2 regions of the Blautia sp. 210820-DFI.6.14 genome follow, and region 2 is predicted to be linked to the other one. Evidence: predicted binding sites of a transcription regulator. Region 2 holds the regulator's gene; the other holds the start of a gene.
The links. Region 2 encodes Rex, which represses fermentation and respiration genes when NADH is low (regulators of the CRP and FNR family bind a similar motif). Its sites were predicted from a motif close to ATTGTTAANTANTTAACAAT; they were not measured.

Region 1: the regulator Rex is predicted to act here: its motif matches at 8,708-8,727, upstream of rsxC (electron transport complex subunit RsxC).

What each region holds. Positions count from the first base shown of each region.
Region 1 covers NZ_JAJCKS010000001.1:312,349-338,670, forward strand. Annotated here, with positions in the region: gene LI112_RS01415 (mannitol dehydrogenase family protein) at 1-1,613, opposite strand, end outside; gene LI112_RS01420 (transporter substrate-binding domain-containing protein) at 1,992-4,823, opposite strand; gene LI112_RS01425 (methylenetetrahydrofolate reductase) at 5,098-5,976, opposite strand; gene LI112_RS01430 (methylenetetrahydrofolate reductase C-terminal domain-containing protein) at 6,050-6,670, opposite strand; gene rsxC (electron transport complex subunit RsxC) at 6,672-8,636, opposite strand; gene LI112_RS01440 (TetR/AcrR family transcriptional regulator) at 9,009-9,587, shown strand; gene LI112_RS01445 (long-chain fatty acid--CoA ligase) at 9,652-11,196, opposite strand; gene LI112_RS01450 (acyl carrier protein) at 11,240-11,470, opposite strand; gene LI112_RS01455 (condensation domain-containing protein) at 11,498-12,886, opposite strand; gene LI112_RS01460 (alpha/beta hydrolase) at 13,127-14,095, opposite strand; gene LI112_RS01465 (hypothetical protein) at 14,152-14,382, opposite strand; gene LI112_RS01470 (sedoheptulokinase) at 14,465-15,781, opposite strand; gene LI112_RS01475 (manganese efflux pump MntP family protein) at 16,161-16,745, shown strand; gene LI112_RS01480 (carbon starvation CstA family protein) at 16,883-17,341, opposite strand; gene LI112_RS01485 (S8 family peptidase) at 18,142-19,872, opposite strand; gene LI112_RS01490 (carbon starvation protein A) at 20,181-21,863, opposite strand; T-box leader at 21,927-22,167, opposite strand; gene LI112_RS01495 (ZIP family metal transporter) at 22,311-23,093, opposite strand; gene LI112_RS01500 (GDSL-type esterase/lipase family protein) at 23,420-24,061, shown strand; gene eno (phosphopyruvate hydratase) at 24,124-25,425, opposite strand; gene LI112_RS01510 (AEC family transporter) at 25,747-26,322, opposite strand, start outside.
Region 2 covers NZ_JAJCKS010000030.1:804-8,078, reverse strand. Annotated here, with positions in the region: gene alr (alanine racemase) at 1-1,149, opposite strand, end outside; gene LI112_RS15435 (NAD(P)H-hydrate dehydratase) at 1,195-2,697, opposite strand; gene LI112_RS15430 (redox-sensing transcriptional repressor Rex) at 2,811-3,464, opposite strand; gene abc-f (ribosomal protection-like ABC-F family protein) at 3,621-5,537, shown strand; gene LI112_RS15420 (NADP-dependent isocitrate dehydrogenase) at 5,610-6,818, opposite strand; gene LI112_RS15415 (S8 family peptidase) at 6,980-7,275, opposite strand, start outside.

The DNA of each region.
Region 1 (26,322 bases), on a different contig from region 2:
TGCACATATTTGTGGATGGTTGCTTTAACAGCCCCCGGCCCTGCAATCATTTCACGGAACATATGCTCAATTTTTTCTCCTACGCCGTCTTTGTACAAATCTGTAAAGAACAGACGCTCATTGGAAAGAATTGGTTTCAGCTGGTCCTTAAAGGTTTCCGGCTTTCCGACTACAATGTCTTTGAACTGTTCCTGAAGTTCTTCATTCATCGGGTCCGGTGCAAGTTCAAATTTGTTTCCTTCATCATCAACACCAAGCATATATCTGAGCCATCCTGCGATTCCCAACGGAATTGCAGTCAGTCCGGAAGCATCTCCAAATTTTGCAACATACGCTTTTACAGTTTCTCCAAAGCGAATTCCTACCATCTGAGATACATCAACTGCCAGACGAAGGTTGGTATCTCCAAGGTATTCATTCGGGAAACGATCATTAAATAGTTCATCTACAAATGCCTGTGGCGAAAGGATTCCCGGATCTGCAACTACCGGAAGCCCCTCATCGTAAGCTACCATACGCGCCATCTTCATCATATCTTCGTTTGTATTCAGCATATGAGCAAACAGATCATATCCAAGAACTACACCAAGCGGTCCTGTTGCTGAATGTACCGGATTCAGGCAAACGGTTACTTTCATTCGTTCAGACAGATTTACAGTATTTCTGTCTGCCATGTATACGCCAAAACCTTTTTCCAGTGCCGGACGTCCGTTCGGGAAACTGTCTTCAATTACGAGGTACTGTGGTTTCTCTGCATTTACAAATGGTGCAATGTAGGTTTTCTTTCCAGTGATGACTGGCTGCATATCTTCCACACCCAGTTTTTCCAGATCTGCTGCAATCTGTTCACTCGGACGAGGTGTGATCTTATCGATCATTGTCCATGGAAATGCAACTACTTTTTCATTGCTTATATAATTTACAAATCCTTCATCCACGAATCCAGCTTTCTTCCATTCCTCAGTCATAGTCAATACAGATTCACGAAGTTTTGCGCCATTCTGGGAGCAGTTATCCATGGAAACCAGTGCGATTGGATATTTGCCTGCTTTGTATCTCTCATAAAGCATTGCGACCAGAACTGCCATTGCCCCGGTTGCTTTATCCGGTCCATTCTTAATATCAGCCTCAACAAATGGGAACCATGTGCCATCTGCTTTCTGCAGAGCATAACCTTTTTCTGTAATCGTAAAGGAAACCATCTGCAGGGAACTGCTGCTGAAGATCTCTTTCAGGCGTTTCCACTGTGCTTCATTTGAGGACTGCGCCTTAACTGCTTCTGCCAGGGAACCAAGTACTTTGCATTCACGTGTTCCATCGCCATGAAGGATAACGCTTAATCCAAGGTTATCATATGGTTCATAAATCTTATCCACTACATCATAGTCAAATGTTTCTACACAGGTAATGCCTCTGTCGAGTACCCCTTCTTCCAGAAGTCCGTCTGCAATGCCGCCGATAAATATACGGAAAATATTTCCAATTCCGAAGTGCACCCACACCGGAGCTTCTTTTGCTCTTGCAGAAACAGCTTCTACATCATATCCCGGAAGCGCAATTCCTGCTTCTTCCCATGCAGCACGATCTTTGATTCCATACATTGTTAATTTCATTTTTGAATCCTCCTTTAATTCACTTATATATTTTTCTTATGTCTTTTACTTATGTTTATATCTCAACTGTAAGTTACAGTGTATATCTAAGTTCTCTAAAAATCTATTGACAATTGCTACAATGTTATTTTGCTTTTTTGTATACTATTACTAACTTCTCCCGCTCTCACACGAAAATAATCTCCTATAAAACGAAAAAAGAGCACTGCAAAGTCATCGAATAGATTTCTTCGCAATGCTCTTCCGCATTTTTTGTATAAAATTTTATCGTTATTTACTGTTTTCTGAAGTTATTTACCAGAGTGTTCCTGAAGAAGCTGCTCGATCTTGGAAACAAACAGGTCATTGGCATCATTCGGCGCTTTGATCTCCACTAACTCATTGCTCTATATATTTTGTGATGACAGATATTAAAATACTCATATCAATCGGCTTTGCCACATGATCGTCCATTCCAGCCTTCAAAGCAGCCTGTACATCCTCTGCAAATGCATTTGCTGTCATTGCAATAATAGGGATTTCCTTTCCGTCCGGACGATCCGGCAGATTTCTTATAGCTTTTGTCGTTTCATACCCATTCATTTCCGGCATCATGATGTCCATCAAAATCAGATCAAAAGTCCCCGGAACTGTATTGCAAAACTGTGTCAGGGCAGATTTACCATCAGTGGTTCTGGTTACAATCATCCCTTTTTCTTCCAATAGAGCGATTGCTATTTCTGCGTTTAAATCATTGTCCTCTGCCAAAAGAACACGTAAACCATGTAAATCAATATCTTTCCTTAACTTTTCTTTCTCTTCAGTTAGTACATGTTCTGCTATAAGCAGCGGGATTTCTACAGTAAATGTTGAGCCAATGCCCTGTCTGCTGCTGACTTCAATTTTCCCACCCATAAGATCTACATACCGTTTGGCAATCGCCATTCCCAGTCCGGTTCCCTTATAACTAGTTCTTGCCCCATTATTTTCCTGACTGAACTCATCAAATATTCTGGTCTGGAACTCCTCACTCATACCAATTCCGGTATCTGATATATGATAGCGTACGATTAAATGATGCTCATCCTTGCCCGGACAGTTTTCTGCTACAAATGAAATGGTACCTCCGTCTTTTGTAAATTTGACTGCATTGCTGATAATGTTGAGCAATACTTCCCTGATTCTGAGTTCATCTGCCATCACATAAGGATTTTTAAGTTCTTCTCTTGAAACATAAAAATTAAGGTCACGGTTTTCCATATATCCCCTTGCAATCGACAAAACAGTATCTGTCATATCCCTGAGATCTACCGGTACCGGTTTATATTCCAGTTTACCGCTTTCGATGCGGCTGATATCCAGCACATCGTTAATGAGTGTCATCAGATATTCTGAACTCTGCCTGATCTTTTTCAGACAATCCTCCACTTCTTTATCCGGTTTCCTCTTCATGGCAATATCTGTAAATCCAACAATTGCATTCATTGGTGTCCTGATATCATGGGACATATGGTTCAGGAAAGTTGTTTTTGCAATATTCGCCGCATTTGCATCCTGTGCTTCTTTCAATGCTTCCATCTGTTTTTTCCTGCTTACGGAAAGGGAATAAACCAGAAGAAGTAATACAAAAATAATCACAAATGAAACTCCGATAACGAAACCGGCATACTCTGTAAGTACATCCTGCAAGGTCATTTTCTTTTCTGAAACAGAATTCTGTGCAAGGACAACGCCATTTAAAATATTGGAGGACTGATCGATTGCTTTATTGATAATGGTAGCTGCTCTTCTGTTTTCTCTCGTCGTAAACATCGCTAATTCCTGCCGTTTTGCCATTTCTGCAAATGACAGGCTTTTGGTCAGTGGACTTTCATTAAGAAGATTAATCTTCGAAGATGGAATAACAGTTGCTCCTACTTTTCCATTTGCTACTGCCTCCAGGCATTCTTCCTGTGTGCCATATTGTTTAATCTCTGCATCCGGAAAAAGAGGGGTCACCATCAATTCAGAATACAATGATGTCTCTGTCACTGCAATCGTAGAGAGGCAGCTGCTATATTCTTTTCCTTTGTAAATAACAACTGGCGTAATATCAAAGATTGCATCTGTCAACACCACCTGAAACTGTTCCTGTATATAAAAATCCTGAATGATAGGACCGGCAATATCTATTTCACCAGATTGCAATGCCTCATTCATCTGTACTCCCGTGGAACAGGGAACCACCTTGATCGTAATTTCATATTTTTCCTGAACCGTATCCAGAACGGTTCCAAGGATTCCTGTCAGTTTCCCATTTTCTTCACCGCAGAAAGGAAGATTATCCTTTAGATATCCCACACGGATTGTATTTTCATGTGCATCCAGCCATTGTTTTTCTTCCTTGTTGAGTGCATAATTTATGACCGCTTTTCCTTCATAACGGGCATACAGCTTGCTGCTGTAGTCCGTTTCTGTATTGTTGATTTCTTCCAGGGTAGCATTTAATTCCTTTAACAGATCCGGTCTGGATTTTGATACACCGAAATAGCAGTCACCTGCACCGATATTAGCAATGGCAATAAAATCGCTGTTGACAGACAGTGCCGGGATCACAAGTGCATCCAGTTCATCTGCATCCAGTTTTTCTATCATCTCATCATAGCCTTTACAGGCAACAACCTCTGCATGGATCTGATTGCTGTCCAGCCATTTTTCCAAAAGATCTTTCTGATAACTTCCATCTGCAACACCGATACGACAGCCATTCATCTGCTTCAGATCACCATCCGTAAGATCCGTATGATCTTCCCGGGTATAGATCCAATATTTTTCTGTCCCCTCAGCGTAGGTTGAAAAATCGATAGATTCCGCTCTTTCTGGTGTATAACTGACACTTCCAAGTATGTCTATTTTTCCATCTGCCAGCATATCCAGACACTCTTTAAATGAACCATAGACATATTCATACTTCCAGCCGGTTATATAAGAAATTTTCTGAAGATATTCATAGCCTGCTCCCTGCTTGTGTTCCCCATAACTTCCTTCCTGAAAATTGGAATATGGAAAATAGCCAACTCTCACGGTTTTATTTTCTTCCTCTATTACCTGAGTTGTTTTCCCGTCACTTTTCATTTCCGACGCATAAACAAAAACCGGTACAAAAAGCAACATGATAAATGCAAAAATGCTCAAATAGAATCTTTTTTTCTTACCTTTTTTTCTTATCTGCTTTTCTATCTTTCTGTTCATTCAGTCCCTTTGTTTCCCTCATAATCATAAAATCTGTAAGCATCTCTTTTTGTACTTTTTCTGATATGATTAACTGTTTCATATTCCTCTATATTGCATAAAAAATATTATAACAAAATAGCATGCAATTGTCATCATTACTCAAGCTTTATGTCTATTATTTAATGGATATTTTTGTTTTTTACTCATATACAGAATCAAAAAACAGGTGCCTGCCTCTGGTTCTCACCAAAGACAGACACCTGTCATTTTATTTCAGACTATATATACTTTTTTAGATCTCAGCCAGTTTCAGCAGATCCGGAATCTTGGATTCCCAGCCAAGTGCCATGATATGTACACCCTGGCAGTATGGCTTGCACTCTTTGATAATGCGCGCGGCGATCTCAACACCTGTGATACCTGCTTTTGTCTTTTCTTTGTCTGCTTTCAGTTCTTCGATCATTTCGTCCGGAACATGAATACCGGCAACGTTATTGTTCATGAATCTTACCATTCCAACTGACTTCGGAATGATGATACCAACCTGTACCGGTTTACCGAACTGTTTTGCTTTTTCCATGAATTTGATGAATTTCTCTGGCTCAAATACAGCCTGTGTCTGGAAGTAATCTGCACCTGCAGCAACTTTTCTTTCCATTTTTGCAAGCTGTGCATCAACGGAATCACTGCATGGAGATACTACAGCACCTTTGGAGAATTTCGGCGGTTCACCAACCAGTTCGTTTCCACCAAGGTCTACACCTGACTCCAGAAGTTTTACTGTATGAAGAAGAGATACGGAATCAAGGTCGAATACCGGTTTTGCCTGCGGATGGTCACCCATCTTTGTATGGTCACCTGTCAGACAGAGAATGTTCTCAATACCAAACATTGCAGCACTTAAAAGATCAGATTCCAGAGCAATACGGTTTCTGTCACGGCATGCAAGCTGGAAGATCGGATCCATTCCTGCATCTTTAAGAACTTTACACATTGCAAGAGAGCCAAGACGCATAACAGAAGACTGGTTATCTGTTACGTTAACTGCATGGACATCTTTGAGATATGTTTTGGCTTCCTCTACCAGTTCATCTACATGAATTCCTTTCGGCGGTCCTACTTCTGCTGAAACTACAAATTCACCACGGTCGAATAATTCTTTCATTTTCATTGTACATTGCTCCAATCATTATAATATTATAATTTATCAGGCTTCGTAACTAAATAGTTACCAGACATTTTAATTATTTTACTTCATCATCTGTCGCAAAATTATGAATCTGTGTCGGGCATTTCAGTGCGTCAAGGCGTCCGATTTCTTTCAGGCGTCTGTAGATGCGTTCCCATCCACATTCCATCTCACTGTCTACTTCACATTTTCCATTCTTGGAACCACCGCACTGGCCGTTAACAAGGCTCTTGGAACATGCTGTGATCGGACAGATTCCACCTGTCAGGTTCAGATAACATTCGCCACACTGGTCACATTTGTACTCTAATGGTGTCACACCCTGGAAACCTGGTACCGGGTATGTATCACAGGCTGCGCAGACCATCTTGTCATCCAGATATTCGGCAACTGTCTGTACACCAACACCACAGGAGAATACCAGAACCAGATCTGCTTCCTGGATCTTACTCATATGTTTCTTAAGGCGAAGTTCCAGATTTTCCGGATTACAAATGTAATCCGTTGTCATGATTCCTGTTACCGTTCCCTCAGCAGCAAGCTCTTTCTGAAGTTCAACAGCTTCTTTTTCCGGAAAACGAACTTCTTTACATCCGTGGCAGTTAATGATAAAAACTTTCTTTCCAGCTGTCAGTGATGTGATGGTTTCTTTTGCTTTTAACTGAGTAATCAACATATCACTTCATCCCCCTTACTGCATTTTTTCCGGCTTTGATACTGTTAATGATCGGAATCTTGGAAGAACAGATATACTGGCAGCATCTACACTCAACACAATCCATAACGTTCATGTCTTTCATGCCCTGCCAGTTCTCTTCTTTTGCATATTTCACGAAATACAGCGGAGAGAGTTCCATCGGACAGACATCTACGCAACGTCCGCATTTGATACATGGCTGCTCTTTTGTCTCATCTGTATCAATAGCGATGATACCGTTGGAGCCCTTCATCATAGGAACATCCAGCGTGTTCAGAGGGAATCCCATCATTGGTCCGCCCATCTTAACCAGTACATCATCATCTGTAAATCCACCGCAATAATCGATCAGATCTTTTACACTTGTACCAATCTTGATGATAAAGTTGCCAGGATTCTTGATCTTTTCACCTGTTATTGTTGTAACACGCTCGATCAAAGGCATGCCTTTCTGGATTGCATCGGAAATTGCCTTTACCGTACTGATATTATCTACGATAACTCCAACATCAGCCGGGAGACCGCCACTTGGAACCTTTCTGCCCATGACACGTTTAATGAGAGTTTTTTCAGCACCCTGTGGATATTTGGTCCGTGCAACAAAGACTTCCATATTTCCAATATCAGCAACTTTTTCTTTCATTAATTCGATAGCATCTGGTTTATTATCTTCGATAACGATGATACCCTTCTCGGCACCTGTCGTCTTGAGGATTGCTTTCAGACCAAAAATGATATCATCTGCGAACTCAAGAAGAACCTTGTGGTCTGCTGTTAAATATGGTTCACATTCGCATCCATTGAGAAGAATCGTATCAACTGGTTTGGCTGGTTTCAGTTTGACACAGGTTGGGAAACCTGCACCACCCATACCAACGATTCCTGCTTCTTTTACAATGTCAATGATTTCATCTGGGGTCAGTTCATCTAATGATTTATGTGGCTGTACGGATTCATGCAGAGTATTTTTTCCATCCGATTCAATAACAACAGCCATTACTTCACTGCCTCTTGTACCATGCATACGAGGTTCAACGGCAACTACAGTTCCGCTTACACTGGAGTGTACCGGAGCACTGATGAATCCGGCAGCTTCACCAATCTTCTGACCAACTTTTACGGTATCGCCAACCTGAACGATCGGGTTAGCCGGAGCTCCCAGATGCTGTGACATGGAAATTACAACAGTCTTCGGATCCGGGAATTTCTTCAGATCAACATGTTCACTGAATTCCTTGTGTTCTGATGGATGAACACCGCCGTAATATCCGTTCAGTCTGTCTTCTCTGATAGATTTCACATAGTCATTGATGACCTTGAAATTAACTTTGGAGAAATCACGAACCTGTACCGGCTGATTGAGAAATTCTTCCAGACGTCCCTGTTTTGCCAGTCTCTGATAGATTTTTTCCCATGCACAATCCTTGTTCGGATCCACTTCGCATTTTCCGTTCTTTGCTCCGCCGCACTGTCCATTTACAAGACTTTTTGAACAGTCAACGATAGGACAGACGCCTCCGGTAATGTTCAGATAGCACTGTGCACAAGCATCACAGCTCTTCTTTGTAAGTGCCATACCATGATGGCCTCTGTAGTTAAGGGTATTGCTTGCGGCAATGACCGGTTTGCCAGCCAGATCCGCAACAGTCTGAATACCAAGACCACAGGAAATTACTACTACATTCTCTGTACCTTCTGGAATCAGATCCTGTAATTTTCTTTCTGTGTGCATTTTATTGCATAAGAAATCAAACTTTGCACTGCCCGTGACGTTTTTTCCCTGCTCCGCAGCAAATTTCAGGAACTCTCCGCAATCTGGTTCGTCAACAGTTTCAAACTCTTTGAAACACTTGTTGCAGGCAATCACAAACAGGTTGTCCCTGCCGTTCAGCACTGATGTAAGTTCATCACTGCTTTTCAGCTTGTACTTAGTATAGTTTTCCAATTGCTCACCTTCCTTATGAAATATTTGAACCTGTATACTTATCGCCTTTTATCCTTCTTTTCCTCCTCTGCACTGTTAAGAAAAAAACAATAAAGATCTGATAATCTGGTTCTATAATTACTGTCTATATAAATGTAGCACAAAGCACTCATTTTATCCAGATATTATTGTATATTTTTATCAAAAAGATTGGCTTTTTTTATAAATTTTAATTTCTACAGGCCCCAAAATCTTGTTATTTTCTAAACATTATCGTTATTTTTTTACCAGAAGCGTAAACTGCTTGTTACTGTTTTTTCTTGTTCTTATACTATTGGATTTGTGTTATACTTTATTATATTTATTGATAAGATGTGGGAGGGAATCGTGACTATGCAAAATCCAGTTTCTGATGAAAGATATTCTGTAGCGGATGAAGCTATTCTGGGTGCTTTTTTTAAACTTGTAAAGAAAAAAACTACTGACCAGATCACTGTATCCGATATCACAAAAACAGCCGGTATCGCGAGAAGCACTTTTTATAATCATTATCAGGACATCCCCTCTCTTGTATCTGCTGTTGAAGAAAAGACGATTCATGATGTTTTCTCCATAATGGAAAAATTTCATCCTGAAAATGACCACGATATCTGTCAGTCCTATTTTCTGACGATCTGCCGTTATACAATGGAAAATCCTTTTCTTTCCAGTCTTCTGAGTACGCCTCATGGAAATGATCTCTTTGAAAAAATGCTGACTATGCTTCATCACTATGTCACCGCTACTACCTCCAGTGCCAGACCCGGCAGGCATACAAAAGAGGAAATATCTTACGTGATCACCTGTGCGATCGGCAGTACGATCGGTGTCCTTCACAAATGGACAAGGGATAATTTTGATCTTGCACCAGAAGTCATTGCAGGGATTCTGACGCAGATTTTCCTGTCTGGCATGCTGCCTCTTTTATCCTGAATGCCCTGCATATAAACAGACATAATAAAAACCCGTCTGAGAAATTCACTCAAACGGGTTTTTATTATGCCTGTGGCTCGTCGATCAGGACATCCTGTCTCCTGATTTTCTTTGTCGTGCTGCGTATAAACGGATTTTTCCGGATCACCAGGCCTGTAATACGACGATAGGTCGGCTGATTTTTATTGTATTCATCCAGAAATTCCTGAAGCTGTGAACGAATCATCTCCGTATCCAGTGCCTTTGCCTCCACAACTGCCTGTTCCGGATAAATTCGGGCTGTAAGACCATTGTCCTCACCTGTTACAATAACCTCTCCCACAAGCGGATTCAATGCAAGCTTGTTCTCGATTTCCTCAGGAGATATATTTTCTCCATTGGAGAGAATGATCAGATTTTTTACACGGCCATTAATAAAGAGGTATCCATCTTCATCCATATAACCCTTATCGCCAGTATGCAGCCAGCCATCTTTCAGTGTTTCAGCTGTCTCGTCCGGCATCTGATAATACCCTTTCATAACACTTGTGCCTTTTACCAGAATCTCACCGTTTTCAAATCTTATCTCCACATTCTCAAGTGGTCTTCCAATAGAACCCGGCTTATGATTTTCCGGTGTATTATTACTGATAACAGGAGAACATTCTGACATGCCATATCCTTCCAGAATCTGAACACCATACTCTGCAAAACGGTCAATATAGTACGGATCCAGATGTGCGCCACCGGTAAAAATCGTCTGCAGTTTTCCACCGAAAACTTTTTCTGCAAGAACTGCCTTCGGGATTTGTGGATCAGCTGCTGACAGTCTCTTATAAATTGTTTCAATCATCATCGGAACCATGAGCATGATATCGGGTTTAAAAATACTCATATTTCTGACCATATGAAGCAGAGAGTCATTAATACAGATAGTTGCTCCCTGAGAGAAACCTTTCAGCCAGTCCATGACAAGACAGAATGCATGATGGATTGGAAGTACACTGAGCATGGCAGTTCCGGGTTCTGCTGAAATCTTAACTGCCTCAACATTGGATGCCAGATTATTCTGTGTCAGCATAACCCCTTTGCTCTTTCCTGTCGTTCCGGAAGTAAAGATAATCGTCGCAATATCTTCTGCTGCCGGACAGGAAGCATCTGCCGATGCACTAATTCCCGTGTTTCTCAGCTCATTGATGCTGTATACACCTGAAGGTACATCCTCCACCTCTTCCTGGAGCATCCATACTTTCTGGAGTTTCGGACAGTTTGCAAGGAACGCTTCCAGATATGGTCTGTGTTTCGGACTTAAGAAGAGTGCTTCGGAATCGGATCGGTTTATCAGATCGATCAGTTCTTCACATGGGAGTGCTGCATCCAGCGGCACCGCTGTAATACATCCTGTAATAATTCCCAGATAACTTTCGATCCATTCTACAGAGCTGGTTCCGATCAATGCAATATGCTTTCCCGCAAAGTCTTCTGCAAGAAGTCCTTTTCTGATGGAAATCACGTTTCTCAACATTTCGCTATAACTTCTCTCCAGAACTTCTTTCCTGTTAAGCCATTTTACTGCTTTGACTTCGCCAAATTTCTGTACACTTTCTTCTAATATCTCCCTGATCAGCATGTCTTTCTCCTCCTTCACTTTTCTGCGGACAACAGCTTCATTCTTACTGAAGCTCCTCCAGAAGCTTAAGCGCCTCCTCAAGAGTTGTAATTTGGGTCACTTCGGTTTCCTCAAGTTCAATGTCAAAGGTATCCTCAAGCTCTCCCAGAAAAGACATGAAATCCAGAGAAGTAAATCCCAGATCTTCACGGAATCTCATTTCACCCGTCATCTCTTCCGGTTTCACTTTGCTGTACTGCGCTACAATATTTTTAAATTCCATTTCCTGATTCATCTCATATCCTCCTGTTATTTTTGATTTCTATACCTGTTCCATAATCTCGCCGATGCTCATATCCGGCTCTGCAATCCCCTTAAAAAGAATACGCATCATATAATAATAAAGCAGTTCCATGTCATGCTCTTCCAGATGAGCAGTCTGATAATGATAGGAGAAGTTCATGCCACCATCCTCAGTATGCGATACGGTCAGATACATTTTTTTGGTTGCGGCACCGTTTGCAAACCATTTGGCATGCTGGCGTATGGTTCCAAGCATTTCATTCTCCACCTTCACCGGCATTGGCTGATAGGTCAGATAGCAGCTTTCATAACTGGTATGCTCCGGTGTATGATATCTTTTTCTCATCTCATCCACAATAAATGCCGGATCATAATTGCTGTGCATATAAATTCGATTCTGCATATTCTGGATTTCATAAGCTGCCGAAAGAAAATCTGTTTCCGGTGAGATCACTGTTCTGCACGGGAACATAATGGTTCGACTTCCTCCAGAAGTCCATTCTTCATGGGTAGAACGTCTGGATATAAAATTCTGGATCGTAATATCTTCCTGTCCATTATTTACTTTTGACAGATAAGTACGAATACCAAGCAGAAGCAGATTCGTCATAGAGAGCTGATGATTCATACAGAAATCCATCAGGTTCTGTGTTGCATAAGGTTCCAGATGATAATCCTTTACTGCAACAAACAGCTCATTCATCTCAATATCAGAAGCACGAAGTTTCGGATTTCCATGACGTTTTCTTGCTTCCTCTAATACGGCTGGTCCCTGTATATCAGAATATAACGGCTCGCCCAATGCATCCAGCTGGTCATCCCAGAATTTTTTGTCTTTTGCAAAACGCTTTTCATTGCCCGCTTTTGCCAGATCTTTTTTCAGGACTGTTTCAAAATCTACCAGCTCCTGCGGGCAGGCTGTTCCATATCTGTAATGCGTATATAATTGGAACAGGTCTTCAATCATAACTACAAGCCCACAGGAATCGATCAGTCTGTGATCCATATGTAAAAAGAAACCATTGTATCCTTCCGGAAGCTTCAGCATAATAAATTCACACATCGGGATATTATCTCCGTCAAATGTTTCATAAGCCCACTGCTGCATCAGCTCATCTGCCTTTGCCAGACTTTCCATTCCCGACAGATCCTTCAGCTCAATATCTCGCGAATCCTGCTTCTCTATATACTGTTTTACATTTCCATCTTTATCCGGCTTTGTAAAACGGACTCTGGTACAGCCTGAACGCTCTGTTTCCATCTGAATACATTTTTTTAATAATCCAAAATCCAGTTCTGCCTGTACAGAAGCCACAACACTTACGCCAGATACCTGCTGTGTACCATAATCCATGATCCAGTTATGATGCATCTTCTGAGCTGCCGTCAAAGGATAATAATTTCTCATATAATAGATAACCTCCATTGTCCCGGTTTTCCTCTTTATCCGAGACAGAAAACATTGTATATATGCTTCAGGTGCAAAAATATCATACCTTCGCAGGAAATACCAGTACCCCAAAGACTTAATGAACACTTTACAAAAAATTGACCGGGACTTATCATGCATTTAACATAACAGATTAAAGGTATTTTTCCTGTTATGTACTATGTCTGATAAATCCCGGTCAGGATTTTTTATCTCAGTTTAATCGTATTTTTCAAAGAATTCCATCATCTTGTGCTGATACAGTTCCGGATCTACATAAGCGCAGCACAGGTGCCGTGCTCCCGGTATGATCACCAGTTCCTTCTCTGCCCTGCAGAGCATATAATTCTGAAAAGAGTTATTTGGATACACATAGGTGTCCTTCTCTCCATGGAAAAAGAGAACCGGTCTTGTATTTTTTTTCATGGCTTCGGCAGTGTCTGCATCTTTCATATGAAATCCTGCCAGAAGAGAACAGAACCAGTCCAGTTCTATCAGAAGCAGTGGGATATGATGCAGGTGGAACCAGTTAGCTGCCATATCTCGCATCTGTCCTTCCATAGACTGAAAACCGCAGTCCGCGATCAGGCCTTTTACCTCCGCCGGGAGCATATGTCCTGATGCCATCAGTACAGCAGCTGCCCCCATGGACTGTCCGTACAGATAAATCGGAAGCTTCTCTTTGTTTCGTTCAGATACATAGACTGCCCATTGCTGTACATCCCATTGTTCCTTTGCTCCAAAGGTGATATATTTTCCCTCGCTGTCACCGCAGCAGCGATGTTCTATAAACAGGACATCACACTGATGCTCATGCAGATATTTTGCCATAAATGACAATGTGCCAAACCGGCTGCCGCGATATCCATGGCTTAATATAACAATCCGTTTTGCATCTTCTGCCGGCAGATATAATGCATGCAGTTTTAATCCGTCAATGCTTTTAATATAACAGTCCTGCATCTTCTGTTCAAGACACCAGGCCTTACTCTCATTATATACTCTTGCATAACCATTCCTGGGATGATTTTCCCTGATATGAGATAGTTCAAACCATTTCTTTCTTTCCTTTTTGTGCTCTCCTCTTTTGCAGCAGACTACCATGTTAAAAAAACGCCATCCCACCTCCAGTAATCCCAGAAAGACTGCCAGCAGTATTGCAAACGGCTTAATTAATTTTTTCTTCATCACGATTTCCCCACAGTCCACATTTTAGAATAAGAATTCTGCCTATACGGCTCAAATCACATCGGACAGCTTCTTCGCTCCTCTTTGTCCATGTCTCCTCTGACATAACGAGCATTGAATTCCATATTGATATCGCGGATTTCTCTTTTTCCCTCGATATAATCCTGGTACATCTCCGCAAGACCTGACATGCATCCGTCACAATCTGCTGAAATATTACCCAGTGATTCCTCTACGATCTTTTTACGCTCCTCAACTGTTGTGTCTTTGATCAAATATCCTAACATTTTATTCCCTCACTTTGCTTTCATCATTTTAACTATATATTACTACAAATACAGGAATCATCAAATTGTTTTGATAGAATTATTATAAGCAACCGCTGATTGCTGCACCAGTTGCGGCCTCTTCTTTGCACTCTGATAAAGTCAGTTTCATCCCGAACATTTTCTCAGCTATCTCACAAAGCACTTTGTTTTTTCTGAGCCCATTACCAGATCCGATCATCTGAACAATCTTTATCTCCGTGCCTTTTTCAATCTGAACAAACATATCATAAAGCTCCCGGATCATGCCTTCCAGTACACCATATGTCAGGAATTCCGGTGTAAAATTATCTGATGAAATATTTCTGATTTCCCCACGGAGCCTTGAATCTGTTCTGGTTCCATCAAAAGTTGTCTGCACTTTCATACTACTACTTGAGTCGTCCATTCCTTTTTCTGCAAGTCTTCCCAATATTTCATACAATGGTATATCCTGTCCGGTTGCCTCCTTCATAAATGACCTGAAAAAATTCTCAAGCAATGCATATGCTTTACCACCACACAGGGAGGCTCCAACCAGAAGATATTTTCCCCCAAGAAATGGACGCGCTTCGATTCCCTCCGTCTCAAAATACTGATCTGTCAGAACTGAAATCTGTCCTCCTGTTCCCATATTCACCAGTAATGTATTATTTTCGCTGCCTGCTGCCCCCAGAAAGCTGGCCTGATTATCACCAATTGCTACTGTTACCGGAATATCCTTATACATTCCCAGCACTTCCATATCTTCACAAATTTCCGGCAGTCTTATAGTGTCCATTCTAATTTTATTCAACCAGTCCATTTCAAAACACTTTTTCTGCACATCAAAAAATCCAAAACTGGCAGCATTGCTGACGTGTACGAGTGGATGGGTTCTCTTTGTCAGACACATTCCAAGATAATCCATGATTGTACAGAATGTATTCGCCTCTATCGGAACCAGATGATGTTTTTTATTATATAAATGTGTGATAAGTCCATAACCAGAAGCAGCCTTGTACTGACATTTCTCTTCGATCTCTTTTAAGAGACTTTTTCCTGTTTTATCATCACAGATATTCCCACGTCCATCCTGCCATGTATACAGTGGACTTACACTTCTCCCCTCAGCATTCAGATAGACAATTCCATGCATCTGTCCGGTCAGACCAATATTGTGTGCATCCGGATATTTATCAATAAACTCATCGACGACTACCTTTGCCTTTTGGATAATCTTTTCTGCATCCTGGATTCGTTCCCACTCATTAGAAGTTCCAATAAAACTTCCATTTTGTATTGTCCTTGCCTCTATTACAGTTGAATGTCTTCTTTCATCAACTTCAACAACCACTCCGCCGATCGTAGTTGTTCCAATATCAATTCCAATCGCTTTCATCCCTGAAATTATCCTCCACTGAAAACTTAATTTCTTAATAAAAAATGCTTATATTACTTAATATTATAACGCGTTTCTGCCAAAAGGAAAACATTTCGCGCACAGCTGCTAATGAAATACACGTAGCTGTTAATGAAAAAAATTATTGACAGGCGTCCTTGCATTTGTTATAGTTGGAAAAACTTAACACAAACTTACGTGAGGGAGTAGTTTGCACGAATGTGTGATTTGTCAACATACTGGTACCTGTACCTGGCAAATCTTAATGAATGAGACTCATGTATGCAATATCACATACAGACATTTGTCTGTATTGTTTTGTTGCATACGTGAGTTTTTTGTATGCTTACATACTTTCAGAAAAGAAAAGGAGATTATTATGGCAATTTTTATTGAATTATTTCTGCTGGGTGTCGGACTTTCCATGGATGCCTTTGCAGTTTCAGTCTGTAAGGGCCTCGGAATGAGAAAACTTAACAAAAAACAGGCCGTTATTATCGGATTGTATTTTGGAGGATTTCAGGCACTTATGCCGCTCATCGGCTGGCTTCTTGGCAGCCAGTTCCAGAAGTACATCACCAGCATTGACCACTGGATCGCATTTATCCTTCTTGGTTTCATCGGCGGCAAAATGATAATTGAAGCCGTCCGTGAATGGAATGAAGAAGAAATCGTCGAAGTCACAGATGCTCCGATTGATCACAAAAACATGCTTGTTCTTGCTGTTGCAACAAGCATCGACGCGCTCGCAGTCGGCATCACGTTTGCTTTTCTTAATACTCCGATCATTGAAGCAATTAGTATTATTGGTATCACAACCTTTGTACTCTCTATCATCGGAGTTATCGTTGGCAACTTCTTCGGAAGCAAATATAAAAGCAAAGCAGAATTTATCGGTGGTCTGATCCTGGTTCTTCTGGGCGTCAAAATTCTTCTGGAACATCTCGGAATTCTTGCTTTTTAGCATAAATATACCCCATATATCACCTTGTGGTATATGGGGCATATTTTTTTCTAAAAGCACATTGACTTTTAATGAAAAGTCGTTAACTATATAAACGTATTTGCTTCTCCAAGTGCTACTGACCAGAATCTTATTTGTTAAGCTTTCTGTTTTTCAAACAGTTTCTTAACACCCTGAATTGCTACCAGTACACCAAGTATCAATAGTAATATCGCAAAAATGAGCTGTAAGGTATTTCCCATATCCAGGCCTGTTGTGAACAGAGCTCCTGAAAGTTTTGTAATTGTCATACCAAGTGCTGTAAATGTTACTGCCATCATAAATACCATCGGAATCCAGAGTAAAACAGGAAGCCATCCGAAAATTGCAGCCTGAATAGGTCCGTTAATCGGGCCGGCTCCTGCAATAGACGCAAACTGATGCCCAAATACTACATTTGTATCAGCTGGTACATAATCAACTCCGTCTTCCAGCTCATATGCTGGTGTTTTAGCTTTGGGATCAATTCCCCGTTTGTTCTGAAGATAACGGCCATACAGAAGATATGCTCCTCCGAGCACTACAATGGCTATTACCATCATTAAGATTCCACTCATAATCTTGTCCTCTTCTTTCTCTTATATTTTGTATATAAAAAACGCCTCTGCTATCCATTTGGATAACAAAGGCGAAATTTCCGCGGTACCACTTTGCGTTGTCATATCTATTACTAATTCAAGAATGCCCTCGGCATTCTTGCTGCGAGATGCACGTCATGCAATGCATGACATATTCTTCTGTGCATCTCTGCAATCCTGCCGGAGGCTATATCAGATGGGAGATTGAATCCCACCACTGATATAATTTTGTTGCTCACCACCTACAGAGGTGGGAGTCATCTCACATCTGATATAACCTCTTACTACTGTCAGTATAAACAGCTTCTTCTGTAACGTGAAGACTACGTCCCGGCTTACTTTAATATTCAGTGGGATGCTCCCTGGTGATATCACAAAATACCTTCTGCCGTGTCTCATCATCTGCGGCTCTCTGTAATCCGGTTACTTCTTGTGACCTGTCCTAATCAATGCATTTCTCTCTTTTTTGATTTACCTATGTTTTACTCTTTTTCTCATAGAAAATCGAGGAACAAATTAGACATATTTCATATTTTTGTCTATTTGTTTTTGTACACTTTGCTGTAGCTGAAAAATATATCACCAGTCATATACATGCCCCACTCTTTTTGATTTGATGGTTCTGCATATATTTTATTTACAGTCCGGAAATCGGGAAAGACCTGACTATTTATTGCTTTCAGCCGCATCCGGGGTATTGTGCATGTATATTGATTCCGGGATGAATGTAACAGACCCGGGTGAATGAAAATCTTCACTCTCTACCCAACATTTAACTTTCACATATGAAAGAGACTTTGTGCCGTACATAAGGCCCCCCACCCCACACTTTCGTTCGGATACTTCTCAAAACCAGGCAGTGGCTGGGCGCCTCGTCTCAGATATGCCTTTACCTTCTCTCCCCATAGAAATGGGTCATTTCTCCTTACAATTCCCCACTCCATCATAAGTGCTGCCGATCCGGTCACAAATGGTGTGGCAAATGATGTCCCGGTTACGTTAGCATATCCGCCGCCCGGTACGGGTGCAGTGATATTGACACCTGGTGCGACGAGATCTGGTTTTGGATAAGAAAGTCTCTCTCCACCGCGACCGGAAAAGTCTGCATAGGCATTTAATCTGGAGTCGTAGGCTCCTACCGTGATCACCTTCGCTGCCGTGGAGGGAATCGTCAATGTCTCCGATGCCACCGGTCGGTAAAATCCAGTCACCGGGTTCAGGACGTTTCCTCCTGGGAGCCACAGGTTATAGTTACCCTCCCGGATTCGTTTTCCCTGCAGATGAATCTTCCAGATTCCGCTGGTAAGATATGTCCCCACAGGAATAAAATCAAAATAAATCTCCTGTGTCACCTGAAAAGGCCCTGGTTTACCATAATAAATCAACAGATTCGTTTCCCCCGCACGATATCTCTGTGTACCGATTTTTTCAGAAAGCGTCGGCAGTCGTTCACCGGATGGCGTTTCTATGGAAATTTCAATCTCGTCTGCATATGCTTTCCACAGTTGTAGATTCAGAGTTGTCTCATAAGTCCCAATGCTCATTTCTATCGTCTCTGTCTGTCCCTGACGCAGCTGTCCCGCCGTATGGATTCTGTCATTCCCATTATTTCCGCTTCCAACACAAATGACAGAACGTCCCACATTCACTACGTTGCTGATATAAGTTTCCAACAATGAGTCTCCCTGATGGGAACCATAGTTATTTCCAAAACTGATATTGATAGCAATCGGCTTCCCCATCTGCACTGCCTGTCGGACAAGATAATCGATCCCTTCCATCAGTTCCGTTGTCCTTGGAAAAGAATTTTCTCGTGCATTTCCCATCTTTACAACCAGAAGTTCACTTTCATACGCAACACCACGGTTCACTCCACCTGATGCTCTCCCATTTCCCGCTGCAATTCCAAGAACTGCAGTACCATGTCCACTGAAATCCCTGGACGGAACAAGGCGCCTGCCCTCAGTTTCTTCAAGTGCAAGCGCCTTATCTATTTCTTCTTTTGTATATTCTGTTCCTGTCACATAACTTTCTGGTGGATTTCCATTCACACTCTGATCCCATAATCGCAGAATCCGGCTGCTGCCGTCCTCGTTTCGGAAATCCGGATGAAAATAGTCCACTCCGGAATCAACAATACCGACCAGAATCCCCTCACCGGTCAGCCCATTTAACTCAGCCTGTACTGGCAGGATACAGCTCGCCTCTCTCCCTTCAAAAGTCTCAAAATAAAGTCTTTTCGGCTTTTCTATAAATTCCACCTGCTCTCTGTCAGAGTATGCATCAAGCTCCGTTTCCGGTAAAGTAACCACAGCATAACCGCCAAGCAGCGGAACTACCTGAATTCCATCACCACCAAGTCCTCTTTCCGGTTCACTGTATTTTACGATCACATCCCACAGCCTGGTCGTAGAATCATATCCGACATTCAGATTTTCCGACTTCGCCCGCTCCTGTGGCGTAGCATCCATTGCAAGGTTTAAAAGATTATCAAGTTTCTGATCCGGCATAAATACTCTCTTTTCAGATATCTGTCTATTCTATTTTATGCCAATTGCTTTTCTTTTTTGCAACAAAATCAATTAGTCTGCTAGAACTAAGAAAAAATCACATATATGGAACTATGTCAGCAAACATTCAAAAAAATCTTCTACCGCATCCGTTTTTCTCCCTGTTCTGGTGCTTGGCTGGACAGTCTACAGAGGAGTGGTAAATCCTCATACTGCTGTTGATTTATAATTCATAAAATTCAGTTCACAGTAAAAGAGCAGCACACCCGCATTTTACGCCGGTATGCTGCTCTTTGTTTATTTTTATATTATGCTTCCTGTTTTTCAAGAAGTTTCTTAACGCCCTGAATTGCTACCAGCACACCAAGGATCAGAAGTAATACTGCGAATACAAGCTGTAATGTATTTCCAAGATCAAGGCCTGTTGAGAACAGTGCTTTTGAAAGTTTTGTGATCGTCATTCCAAGTGCTGTAAAGGTAACTGCTATCATGAATACCATCGGGATCCAGAGCATGCAGCCCTGACGTTTGGTCTTCTTTAAGAATACAGCACACGCAACAAGTGCAAGTACGGATAACAGCTGGTTTGCAGAACCAAACAGTGGCCAAATCTCAGCATATCCGACTTTGGTAAGCATATAGGCAAGTACCAGTGTGATGACGGTTGCAAAATATTTATTCGTTACTACTTTCAGGAACGGACTCATATTTTCCTCATCTGTATCAGAATCAAGGAAAAACTCCTGGAAGGAAAGGCGTCCTACTCTGGCCACAGAGTCAAGGGATGTCAGTGCGAATGCGGATACAGCAAGGTTGATCAGTGTAAATACCAATGAATGTGGCAGACCAACTACTGAAAGGAAGTTTGCGATTGCTCCTGCAAAGATCTGCGGCTGAGTAGTCAGTCCCTGTGCAGCAGCTTCACCATCTGCAAAAGATGCAACTGCAATCAGTGCGATGATCGCAAGCATACTTTCCATAAGCATTGCGCCGAAGGAAACCGGCAGCATATTCTTTTCATTTTTGATCTGTTTGGATGCCGTACCGGAAGATACCAGAGAATGGAAACCAGAAACCGCACCACAGGCGATTGTTACAAATAAGATCGGGAACATATACTGTCCGTCTACATTAAAGCTTGTAAATGCTTTAAGATTACAGGATGGATTTGCTACAAATACACCAATAACAGCGCCGACAATCATAAATATCAGCAGATAACTGTTCAGGTAATCACGCGGCTGAAGCAAAGCCCATACCGGAGCAACACTGGCAACCAGAATATATGCAAATATAATGATATGCCATGTTCCAAGGCTTACGTACATTGGGAAATTCAGTCCCAGTACAATTGCTGCTACTAATAATACGATTGCAACAGCTGTATTGATCCATTTATTAAACTTTGTATATTTAAGGAAAAATCCAAGTACAACTGCTTCTAATATGAATAACATGGAAGTAGTTGCAACCGCGCCGTTTGCGGCTACTTTTGTAACGACTCCTGCATCGCTTGTCGCAAATCCATTAAAGGTTCCTGCCACAACATCTGCAAATGCTGCGACGACCAGGATACAGAACAGCCAGCAAAACAGAAGAAATAATTTCTTTCCTAATTTACCAATATATTCTTCAATGATATATCCGATTGTACGTCCTTTGTTCTTTACAGATGCATACATGGAAGCAAAATCCTGTACGGCTCCGAAAAAGACACCACCGATCAGAATCCAGAGCATTACCGGAAGCCATCCAAAAATTGCAGCCTGAATCGGTCCGTTGATCGGGCCCGCACCTGCGATTGATGCAAACTGATGACCAAATACTACATTGGTATCTGCCGGTACATAATCCACTCCATCTTCCATTTCATATGCCGGTGTTTTTGCTTTTGGGTCAATTCCCCATTTGTTCTGGAGATAACGGCCATACAGAAGATATGCTCCACCAAGCACTACTATGGCTATTACCATCATTAAAATTCCACTCATAATCTTTCCCCTTTTCTTTTGGTATGGTTTATATAAAAAAACGCCTTTGTTATCCATTCGGATAACAAAGGCGGAATGTTCCGTGGTACCACTTTGTATTACCATATCTATTACTAAATATGATCTCTTGTTACTGTCTCTGTAAACAGTCTCTTCTGTAACGTGAAGACTACGTCCCAGCTTACTCAAAATTCAGTGGGATGCTCCCGGGTGATATCACAAAATACTTTCTGCCACTTCTCACCATCAGCGGCTCTCTGTAATCCGGTTTCCTTTTGTGACCTGTCCTGTTCGATGCATTTCTCTTTTTTATTTATCTAATGTTTTACTACTTTTCAGGCAAAATAGCAACTTTATATTTAAACATATTTCACAATTTTATTTACTGTTTTTTGTATAATTTGCACACTATCTTTTCCTATGCACTTTGTATTGCCCTTTTTATTCTTATCCTAATGCCACATCTAATATCATCATCAGCGTAAATCCAACTGCAAAGAAAATCGTTCCAATATTCGAATGTTCCCCGGCAGACATCTCAGGGATCAGTTCCTCCACAACAACATAGAGCATGGCTCCCGCCGCAAAACTCAGAAGATATGGCAATGCCGGGACGATCAGTCCTGCTGCCAGGATTGTGATCACTGCCCCGATCGGTTCCACGATTCCTGATAAAACACCACCAATGAATGCCTTTGTTTTTCCCATTCCCTCAGAACGCAGAGGCATGGAAATAATCGCCCCCTCCGGGAAATTCTGGATTGCAATTCCAAGTGACAGTGCAAGTGCCCCCATAAACGTAATCTGCACGTTTCCGGTCAGATAACCAGCATAAACGACACCGACTGCCATTCCTTCCGGGATATTATGAAGTGTAACTGCCAATATAAGCATAGTCGTTTTTTGCAGACGACTCTTCGGCCCTTCCGCCTTATCTGTTTGTTGATGCAGGTGTGGAATAATATGATCCAACAAAAGCAGGAATAGCACCCCTGCCCAGAAGCCAACTGCTGCCGGTACAAAAGAGAGCTTTCCCATTCCTTCTGACTGTTCAAGTGCAGGGATCAGCAGGCTCCACACAGATGCTGCTACCATGACACCCGCAGCAAACCCGGTCAGACAGCGCTGTACCCACTGGTTCAGGTCTTTTTTCATAAAAAAGACACAGGCCGCACCGGCTGATGTGCCGATAAACGGAATCAAAATTCCATAAAATACGTTTAAATTCATTCTTCTCCTCTCTTGCGCATTTTATGATTGTCATTCAGACACCTCAATCAAAATGCCCTTCTGTTTACAGTATATGCTATATCCATGAAATAGTTTTTTCATGGTTTAAGTTAGTTTTATTTAACTTATATCCATTATATTCTCTTTTTTCCTGATCTGCAATATTTAATTAACCATTTCGTGAATTCTATCTCCCCCAAAAAACAAAATGACCATCTTTTCATTTCTGAAAATTATCATTGACAATTCAATGAAATACCTTTATTATATCAACATATTTATTTGGTATGTTTGTATGATTTTGTTTGATTAAGGAGCGTGATCTTATGAATATCTTATGCTTTGGTGATTCGAATACCTGGGGATATAAGCCGGATAAATCCGGACGTTATGATGAAAATATAAGATGGACCGGACTTTTACAGAAAAAACTCGGATCTGGATATCACATTATAGAAGAGGGACTTTGCGGCAGAACAACTGTCTTTCAGGATGAGCTGCGTGAGGGCCGCCGCGGACTGGATCTGATTGGAGTCACAGTAGAGATGCATAACCCAATTGACCTCATGATCATCATGCTCGGCACGAATGACTGTAAGACACGCTACAGAGCATCCGCCAGTGTGATCGCAAAAGGACTTGATCAGGTAATCCGAAAAGCACGTCAGAATGCGTCCCGGCATTTTGATCTGCTTGTCATCTCGCCAATCCACCTGGGCGTTGGCGTCGGAGATGCCGATTTTGATCCGGAATTTGATGCAGCTTCTGTAGCGGTTTCCAGAAATCTGGCTAATGAATACCGCAAGATTGCACTCCAAAATCATGCTGCCTTCTTAAACGCATCTGATTTTGCTGCTCCAAGTGTTACTGACCGTGAACATATGGATGAAAAAGGTCATGCCGCACTGGCTGATGCAATTTATAATAAGATCCTTGCCCTGCAAAAAGGACTCTCCCATGTGATATAGAGATAAAAACAGATCCCTGGCTTGCTGCCGGGAATCTGTTCTGCTTTAGAAGGTAATTTTTTTTAATCCTGTTTTACATTAAATGCTTTCATGCCCGGATATACGGCACTTGCGCCAAGTTCTTCTTCAATGCGGAGAAGCTGATTGTATTTTGCCACACGCTCCGAACGACTTGGTGCACCGGTTTTGATCTGGCAGGTATTCAATGCAACTGCAAGATCTGCAATCGTTGTATCTGCGGTTTCTCCTGAACGATGTGAAGAAATTGCTGTGTATCCTGCTTTATGTGCCATCTTAATGGCTTCCAATGTCTCAGAAACAGAACCAATCTGGTTCAGCTTGATCAGAATCGCATTTCCTGCTCCAAGCTCAATACCTTTGGCAAGTCTTTCCGTATTTGTTACGAACAGGTCGTCGCCAACAAGCTGTACTTTATCTCCCAGTCTTGCAGTAAGTTTCTGCCATCCTTCCCAGTCTTCTTCGTCCAAACCGTCCTCGATGGAAATAATCGGATATTTCTCGCAGAGTTTAGCCCAGTGTTCAATAAGTTCTTCTGCTGTATATTCTGTACCTGCTTTTGGCAGTTTATAATATCCTTTTCCCTTTTCACTCTTCCATTCAGAAGAAGCTGCATCCATTGCGATCTTAAAATCTTTTCCTGGTTCATATCCAGCTTTCTTCACGGCTTCCAGAATCGTCTCAATTGCCTCTTCATCTGATTTCAGCGCCGGAGCAAATCCACCTTCATCTCCTACGGATGTTGCAAGTCCGCGTTCTTTCAGAATAGAAGCCAACGCATGGAACACTTCTGCGCACCATCTTAAGCATTCTTTAAAAGAAGGTGCTCCAACCGGCATGATCATAAATTCCTGCACATCCAGTCCAGATGAAAGTGCATGGCACCCACCGTTTACAATATTCATCATCGGTACTGGCAAACGATTTCCAGATACACCTCCGAGAAAACGATACAGCGGAATCTCCAGTGCCGTAGCTGCTGCTCTGCAGCATGCAATAGAAACTGCAAGAATTGCGTTGGCACCCAGTTTGGATTTATCTTTTGTTCCATCTGCTGCGATCATTGCCGCATCTACTGCATAAATGTCACTTGCATCGAGCCCTTCAATTGCATCATTAATAGTTGTATTGATATTTTCAACTGCTTTCTGTACACCTTTTCCAAGATAGCGTGCTTTATCTCCATCTCTGAGTTCCAGGGCTTCAAACTCACCTGTGGATGCTCCACTCGGTGCAGTTCCTCTTCCTACGGTTCCATCCAGCAGATACACTTCTGCTTCTACTGTCGGATTTCCTCTGGAATCCAGGATTTCTCTTCCTACTACTTTTTCGATTTCAAGGTACATGACCAATTCCCCTTTCTGTTACTCATCAGAAGGCGTCCTAAGCTCAGTGCTGTAGTCCATCTGATTTATTCACGCAAAAGTTTTCTTTATCTAACTCATTAGTTAGTATAAACTAATTCTTATGGTCATGCAAGATTTTTCCCGCTTTCTTATTGAGAAAATAATTCGTTTAGTCCCTTTGAAAGTCAAGCGGATATTCGCAATTGAAGCAGGGAACTTACTTGATTTTGGTAAAATAATAAAAAAGAAGAACAGTCGCTTTCTTCCCCAAACAGCTTCCAGAACTATTATGAATAAAAAGCACTATTCTTCTTATACATCTTATCTTATATTTTGTAATATCCAGCATACCATCGGCAATGTCATTATTCCACAAACCGTCGTGACAAACACACCGCCCAGCGCATAATCCCCATCGAGTCCGGATGCATTCGTCATCATGACGACTGCTGTCATTGTCGGCATTCCCACAATCAGCGCCATCGCCATCCGGATTTCCTCGCCGACCGGAAAGATTCCAAGAATCAGGAACAAAAGGATTGGTGCTACGATCATCTTTACCAGAACAATCCCATACAGTGAGATTTCCCGTATATATCTTCGAAAAGAAATCCCTGCAAAAATGCCGCCAACATAAATCATGGCAAGTGGTGATGCCGTAGAACCTATCTTCTGCAAAGCAGTATCCAGAAGTGCCGGTATCCGCACCTGTGCGAGCATCAGGATCATTCCAAGTAAGATCGCCACCGTCGCCGGATTGACCAGTTTTTTCAAGACAAACCACCCTTCTCCTTCCGGAGACAATAGCTTTACACCCAAAGTCCACAGCATAAACTGGTCCATGATCATAAATACGGATGCATATAAGACACCTTTTTCCGAAAAAACACCGGCAAT
Region 2 (7,275 bases):
ATCTCCCCATTCTCTGCCGTCTTTTATATAGACTCTCGGGACACGTTTACTGATATCGCAGGCAAATTCATAAGAAAATCTGCCGGACATATCGCCGAAAGTCTCAATGCTGATAAATTCGTCTCCGTCCCTGCCGATCAATGTTACCTCATCTCCATGTTTCACATCCGGAATATGTGTAACATCCACCATGAACTGGTCCATACAGACTCTGCCAAGGATCGGTGCTTTCTGTCCATGTATCAGAACCCATCCTTTATTAGACAGAGTTCTCGGATACCCATCCGCATAGCCAACCGGAATCGTTGCAACACGAAGATCGTTTTCGGAAGCAAATGTTCCGCCATAACTGATCGCCGTTCCTGCCGGAAGATCCTTCACATAAGCCACATGACTCTTCAGCTCCATCGCCGGCTTCAGTTTCACAATGTCCCTCTCCACTTCATCGGACGGATAAATACCATAGATCGTAATTCCCGCACGGACCAGGTTCAGGTTTGCCTCTGGCATACGAATGATTCCCGCACTGTTCGAGCAATGCTTCAGCGGAATCTGTACTCCCGCCTTTTCCAGAAGGTCAGCAAACGTAAGATAACGTTTCAGCTGTTCTACTGCCGGAGCTTTATCCGTCTCATCTGCCCGCGCGAAGTGTGTAAACATACCTTCAATCTCAACATTTGGAAGTGCGGCGATCTTTTTGATCTCCTCAACGCTTTCCGGCTTATCTGCAAATCCAATACGGCTCATTCCGGTATCCAGTGCAATGTGGATATGCACCTGTCTGCCCTGGCGGACTGCCTCATCAGAAAGGATTTTTGCCACATCATACTCACAGACCGTCAGGCGCACATCTTTTCTGATCAGTTCCTGGAAATACTCTTCAAAAACAAGTCCGAGAATCAATACCGGTTTCTCAATCCCGGCATCTTTCAACTGAATCGCTTCCTCTGCTGTCGCGGTCGCAAATCCCCAGATGTACTCATAGTCTTCTATAAGACGCGAAATCGCTTCTGCACCATGTCCATAACCATCGGCCTTGATAACAGCTACGATCCTGGTACCATCTGCAATGTTTTTCTTCATTTCCTCAAAGTTATGAGCAATGGCATCCAGTGATACTACTGCTTTAACTCTCTCAAATTTTTTCATAATACCCTCCTCTTCCTGCCTGATCTGCTCAGATATTTCGGTATTCTATTTATTTTTCAAAACTTCTGAAGCTCCTCGCACAATATCTCCGGCCTTCATACCTGCTGTTCCTTTTTCTTTCGCTGCCAGATCTCCTGCCATACCATGAAGCAGTACTCCCAACGCAGCCTGTCTGCCTGTATCCGGCAGTTCCGTCCTTTTATTCAGGAACATTGCCAGCACACCTGCAAGAATTCCGGTCAGAACATCTCCACTTCCCGCAGTCGCCATTCCAGGATTTCCCGCCAGACTGATCCAGGTATTTCCATCCGGTGCTGCCGTCACGGTACATGCATCTTTCAGCACACAAACCGCACCGGTCTCTGCCGCCAGCTCCCTCGCTGCTGCAATACGGTCTTTTTGAAGTTCACTGACCTTTTTTCCTGTCAGCCGTCCCATCTCACCCATATGTGGTGTCATGACCACGCGGCTCGTAAGATACTGTTTCCATTCCGGATGCTGTGCCAGCAGATTCAGCCCATCTGCATCCAGTATGACTGGTTTAGCAGCTCCTGATGCTGCCTCCAGAAACCACTGTACTTTTTCGGCAGCCTGGTACGTAGTTCCAATTCCCGGGCCGATCACCACAATATCGCACCAGTCAAGATCTTTTGCAAAATCATCGCCACAGTCAAGCATTGCTTCCGGCAGCATTGTCTGCAGTGGAATCCGATTCTCTTCTGCCGTAACGATTTTCACCATTCCGCTGCCCACTGCAAAAGCTCCCGACGCACTGAGGTAAGCCGCCCCACACATGCCCGGACTTCCGGCAACGACCAGAATCTTTCCAAAAGTTCCTTTGTTTCCATCAACAATTTTATCCGGCAGAAAATAAATATCTGTTTTTTCTGTCTGCCATAAATATGGTTTCACCTTATCACTTGTGTAGATGCCAACATCCGCAACGATCACTTTACCGGCAAATTTCCTGCCCGGATACAGGCAAAGGCCTGCTTTCCGAAATGCAAATGTCACTGTCAGATCTGCATGAAAAGCAATTCCAAGTTCTGCTCCTGTATCGCCATTTACTCCGGACGGAATATCAACAGCCACTTTCCAGGCATTCAACTGATTCAGTGCCATGATCACATCTCTGTAACTGCCCTCGACCGGACGACTCAGCCCAACGCCGAAAATGGCATCTACTATAGTAGTATATTCCTCTGTTTCCAGGTTATTCACAACCGGCACCTGACAGGCAGCTGCAATATCCAGCTGACGCTGCATTTCCACAGTCCTGTGGTCCGGATTCCCCACCAGATACAGACTTGTACGATAACCATGCAGTTTCAGAATACGGGCAACAGCCACGCCATCTCCTCCGTTGTTCCCGCTTCCGCAGACACAGAGAATCCGTTCTTCCTGTTTTTTGTCTGCCAGCGTCCGTTCCAGTTCTTCTGCGACTTTCAGAGCTGCCCGTTCCATCAGGACACAGGACGGAATCCCGATTCCCTCAATCATATTTCCATCAAGAGCTTTCATTTCTTTACAGGTCACAATCTGTTTCATTCTTTTTCCTCACCTGCCATAATTAGCATAAAAGGCCATTACGCAGCCTCCTTGCCATAAGGAGCCGGGTAACAGCCTGTCTGTCCGTCCTGCCATCACTTTATAAGTGCTGCTTATTTCTCATCGTCTATATGTTCCTGACGATACTGACTGAGATTATAGGATAATGTCATAAGACTCTCTGAAAGATGAACATTCTCCACGATCACATCATCCGGAGTATCCAGATCGATATGTGCAAAATTCCAGATAGCTTTGATTCCGTTCTCGATCAGAATCTCCGCCATATCACGTGCCTTATTCTTCGGCAATGTCAGAATTGCGATCTCAATATTGTTTTCTTTCATAAAAAAAGGAAGATCACTGATCATCTGAATCTCAATCCCACGAACCGCAATTCCCTCAAGTACCGGATTTACATCAAAAATACCGGCCAGCTTGAATCCTCTCTTCTCAAACTCAACATAATTGGCAAGTGCCTGCCCCAGATTACCAGCTCCTACAATGATCATCGGATGCACGATATCCAGCCCCAGGATCTTACCGATCTCTGTATAAAGATATTTTACATTATAACCGTATCCCTGCTGTCCAAATCCCCCGAAATTATTCAGATCCTGACGTATCTGAGACGCTGTAACACGCATTTTTTTACTAAGATCATTGGAAGAGATTCTCTCTACATTGTCTTCCAGAAGTTCACCAAGGTATCTATAGTAACGTGGCAGTCTCTTAATCACAGCTTTTGAAATCTGTTTTGCTTCCACCGTTGTCCCTCCTTACACTTTCTCGTTAATTATAACGAATTGACATTTTGTTGTCAATCAATGTTGTCAAATATGTACAATTTTCATTGATTTTCCTTTACAAAGGCCATTTTTGCTTTTATAATCATACCGTATATTTACTTCGGAGGAATAACTATGATTTTATCATGTCAGGGTATCTCCAAATCCTTCGGTGAAAAAGTGATTCTGGAAGATGCCTCTTTTCATATAGAAGAACGCGAAAAAGCTGCTCTGATCGGTAATAACGGTGCCGGCAAGACCACACTTCTTCGCATTATAATGGAAGAGATCCATGCAGATGCCGGACAGGTAGTTCTTGCCAAGGACAAACGCATCGGTTACCTCGCCCAGTATCAGGATGTACAGGGACACCTTTCTGTATATGAAGAACTCTTAAGCACCAAACAGTATATCATCGATATGGAAGAACGCCTTCGTGCCATGGAAGTCCAGATGAAAAATGCTTCCGGCGAAGAACTTGACCGCCTGATGAACTCCTACACCCGCCTGACTCATGAATTTGAACTGGAGAATGGCTATGCCTACAAAAGCGAACTTATGGGTGTTCTGAATGGTCTCGGATTTACAGAAGAGGATTTTACCAAACAGGTGGCGACTCTTTCCGGCGGTCAGAAAACACGTGTTGCCCTCGGTAAACTGCTGATTTCCAAACCAGATATCCTTCTGCTCGATGAGCCTACCAACCACCTGGATATGGAAAGCATTGCCTGGCTGGAAACTTATCTTCTCAATTATCCTGGTGCTGTTTTCATTGTATCTCATGACCGCTATTTTCTGGACAAAGTTGTCACAAAAGTCATCGAGATCGATGCCGGACAGGTTCGTATGTACGCCGGTAATTACTCCGCTTATGCAGAGAAAAAAGCACAGCTTCGTGATGCCCAGTACAAGGCATATCTCAACCAGCAGCGCGAGATCAAGCATCAGGAAGCCGTTATCGTCAAGCTGAAATCTTTCAACAGAGAAAAATCCATCAAACGTGCAGAGAGCCGTGAAAAGATGCTGAATAAGATTCAGCGGGTCGACAAACCGATCGAAGTCCAGAGCCAGATGCGTCTTTCTCTTGAGCCACGCGTGGTCAGTGGAAACGATGTCCTTACCGTAGAAGATCTCGCCAAAAGTTTCCCGCAGCAGAAACTTTTTTCCAATATTTCTTTCCAGATCAAACGAGGCGAGCGCGTAGCACTGATCGGAAACAACGGAACCGGCAAAACTACAATGCTCAAGATTCTCAACGGACTTCTGGATGCAGACGCCGGAAGCTTCTCTCTGGGTGCCAAAGTGCAGATTGGTTACTATGATCAGGAGCATCATGTACTTCATGCAGAAAAAACAATTTTTGAGGAAATTTCAGACACATATCCGACACTCACCGAGACACAGATCCGTAATATGCTGGCAGCATTTCTCTTTACCGGAGACGATGTATTCAAAGTGATCTCCTCTCTTTCCGGTGGCGAACGAGGCCGTGTTTCTCTTGCCAAACTGATGCTTTCCGAAGCCAATTTCCTGATCCTTGATGAGCCTACCAACCATCTGGATATCGCATCCAAGGAAATCCTGGAAGAAGCACTGAACAGCTACACCGGAACGGTACTGTACGTTTCTCATGACCGTTATTTCATCAACCAGACTGCAACCCGCATTCTGGATCTGACAAATCAGTCAGTTGTCAACTATATCGGTGATTACGACTACTATCTGGAGAAAAAAGAAGAACTGACTGAGAAATATGCTCCGACTGCACAGGAAGCCACCGAAGAAGTTAATGAAGAAACACCTTCTGAGGGAAAACTCACCTGGCAGCAGCAAAAAGAAGAACAGGCTCGCAAGCGTAAACAGGAAAACGAACTTAAAAAAGTCGAAAAACGCATCGAGGAACTTGAAACACGAGATAAAGAGATCGACGACACTCTCGTTCTTCCGGATGTCTGTACGAATGTAGGACGCTGTGCGGAACTGAGCCGCGAAAAAGACAAGATTCAGGCAGAACTTGAAGAATTATATGAAAAATGGGAGGAACTTGCGTAACTGCAATTTTCTCTCCCAATATTACAGGAGCCACTGTATCGCAGTTGATACAATGGCTCTTTTGTGCGTATATTACAACATTTTCTCCAGAGATTCTCTGATTGCAAGGATGAAATCACGGCTGTTCAGTACAGTCGGATTCTCAATTGTTGTGATCAGTGCAAGGTCTTTGGTCATCTTGCCACTTTCAATCGTGGAAAGGGTAGCGTTTTCCAGTTTATCTGCAAACTCTTCCAGTTTCTGATTGCCATCCAGTTCTCCACGTTTACGAAGAGCTCCTGTCCATGCAAAGATTGTTGCTACAGAGTTTGTAGATGTCTCTTTTCCTTCCAGATGACGATAATAATGTCTCTGTACTGTTCCATGAGCTGCTTCATATTCGTAATATCCTTGAGGAGAAACAAGTACTGATGTCATCATTGCAAGAGAACCGAATGCAGAAGAAACCATATCGCTCATAACATCTCCGTCATAGTTCTTGCATGCCCAGATAAATCCGCCTTCTGCCTTCATAACACGCGCTACGATATCATCGATCAGACTGTAGAAATAAGTAAGTCCTGCTTCTTCGAATCTGTCCTTAAATTCTGTGTCAAATACCGTCTGGAATACTTCTTTGAATTTCGCATCGTATGTCTTGGAGATTGTATCTTTCGCACCAAACCATACATCCTGCTTCGTATCCAGTGCATAGTTGAAACAGCTTCTTGCAAAGCTTTCAATGGATGCAGTCATGTTGTGCATGCCCATCGCAACTCCCGGTGCTTTGAACTCCTGTACAAGGGAGCGTTTCTCTTCGCCGTCTTCAGAAGTATAAACCAGCTCAACCTTACCTGGTTTGTCAATGTACATCTCTGTATTCTTGTAAATATCTCCATATGCATGACGCGCAAGTGTAATCGGTTTCTTCCAGTTGCGTACACATGGCTCAATTCCCTTTACAACGATCGGTGCACGGAATACTGTTCCATCAAGGATTGCACGAATCGTACCATTCGGGCTCTTATACATCTTCTTGAGATCATATTCGTCCATACGTGCATGATTTGGAGTGATCGTCGCACATTTTACTGCAACACCATATTTCTTAGTTGCTTCGGCGGCATCAATCGTAACCTGATCATCTGTTTCATTACGATAAGTCAGTCCAAGATCATAATACTCTGTGTTCAGATCAATAAACGGAAGAAGAAGTTCATCTTTGATCATTTTCCAGAGGATTCTGGTCATCTCATCTCCGTCCATCTCTACCAACGGTGTCGTCATTTGAATTTTTTCCATAATACGTCTCCCTTGTCTGATATCTGATTTTTTGCAACTGTTTATCTCCGAACAATTGCCAATTTCCTACTATTCTATCCGAAAAAAGGACTTCCGTCAATACTTTCGGCCTTTACTATGATAAAATCATGCATTTTTGTTTATACAATAATGTGGTTTTCTTATAGAGCCATAAATTTCCGGCAGTTGAACTTTCCCCATCCCTGCTGGTTTCTCGGCAGCCCCATATCATCGCAGCTGTCTCTCAACATCATTTTTATCTCTACATTGGAAAGCAGTGGGTCTTTTTCCAGTGCCAGTGCAATTGCACCGGATACCAGCGGAGTTGACATGGACGTTCCGCTTTTCATGCTGTACAGGTTTCCAGCTCCCGGAGTACACGCCATAATCTGCCGTCCTGGTGCCACCAGATCCGGTTTACACACGCATTCAAATGTTGGTCCGCGCCCGGATACTG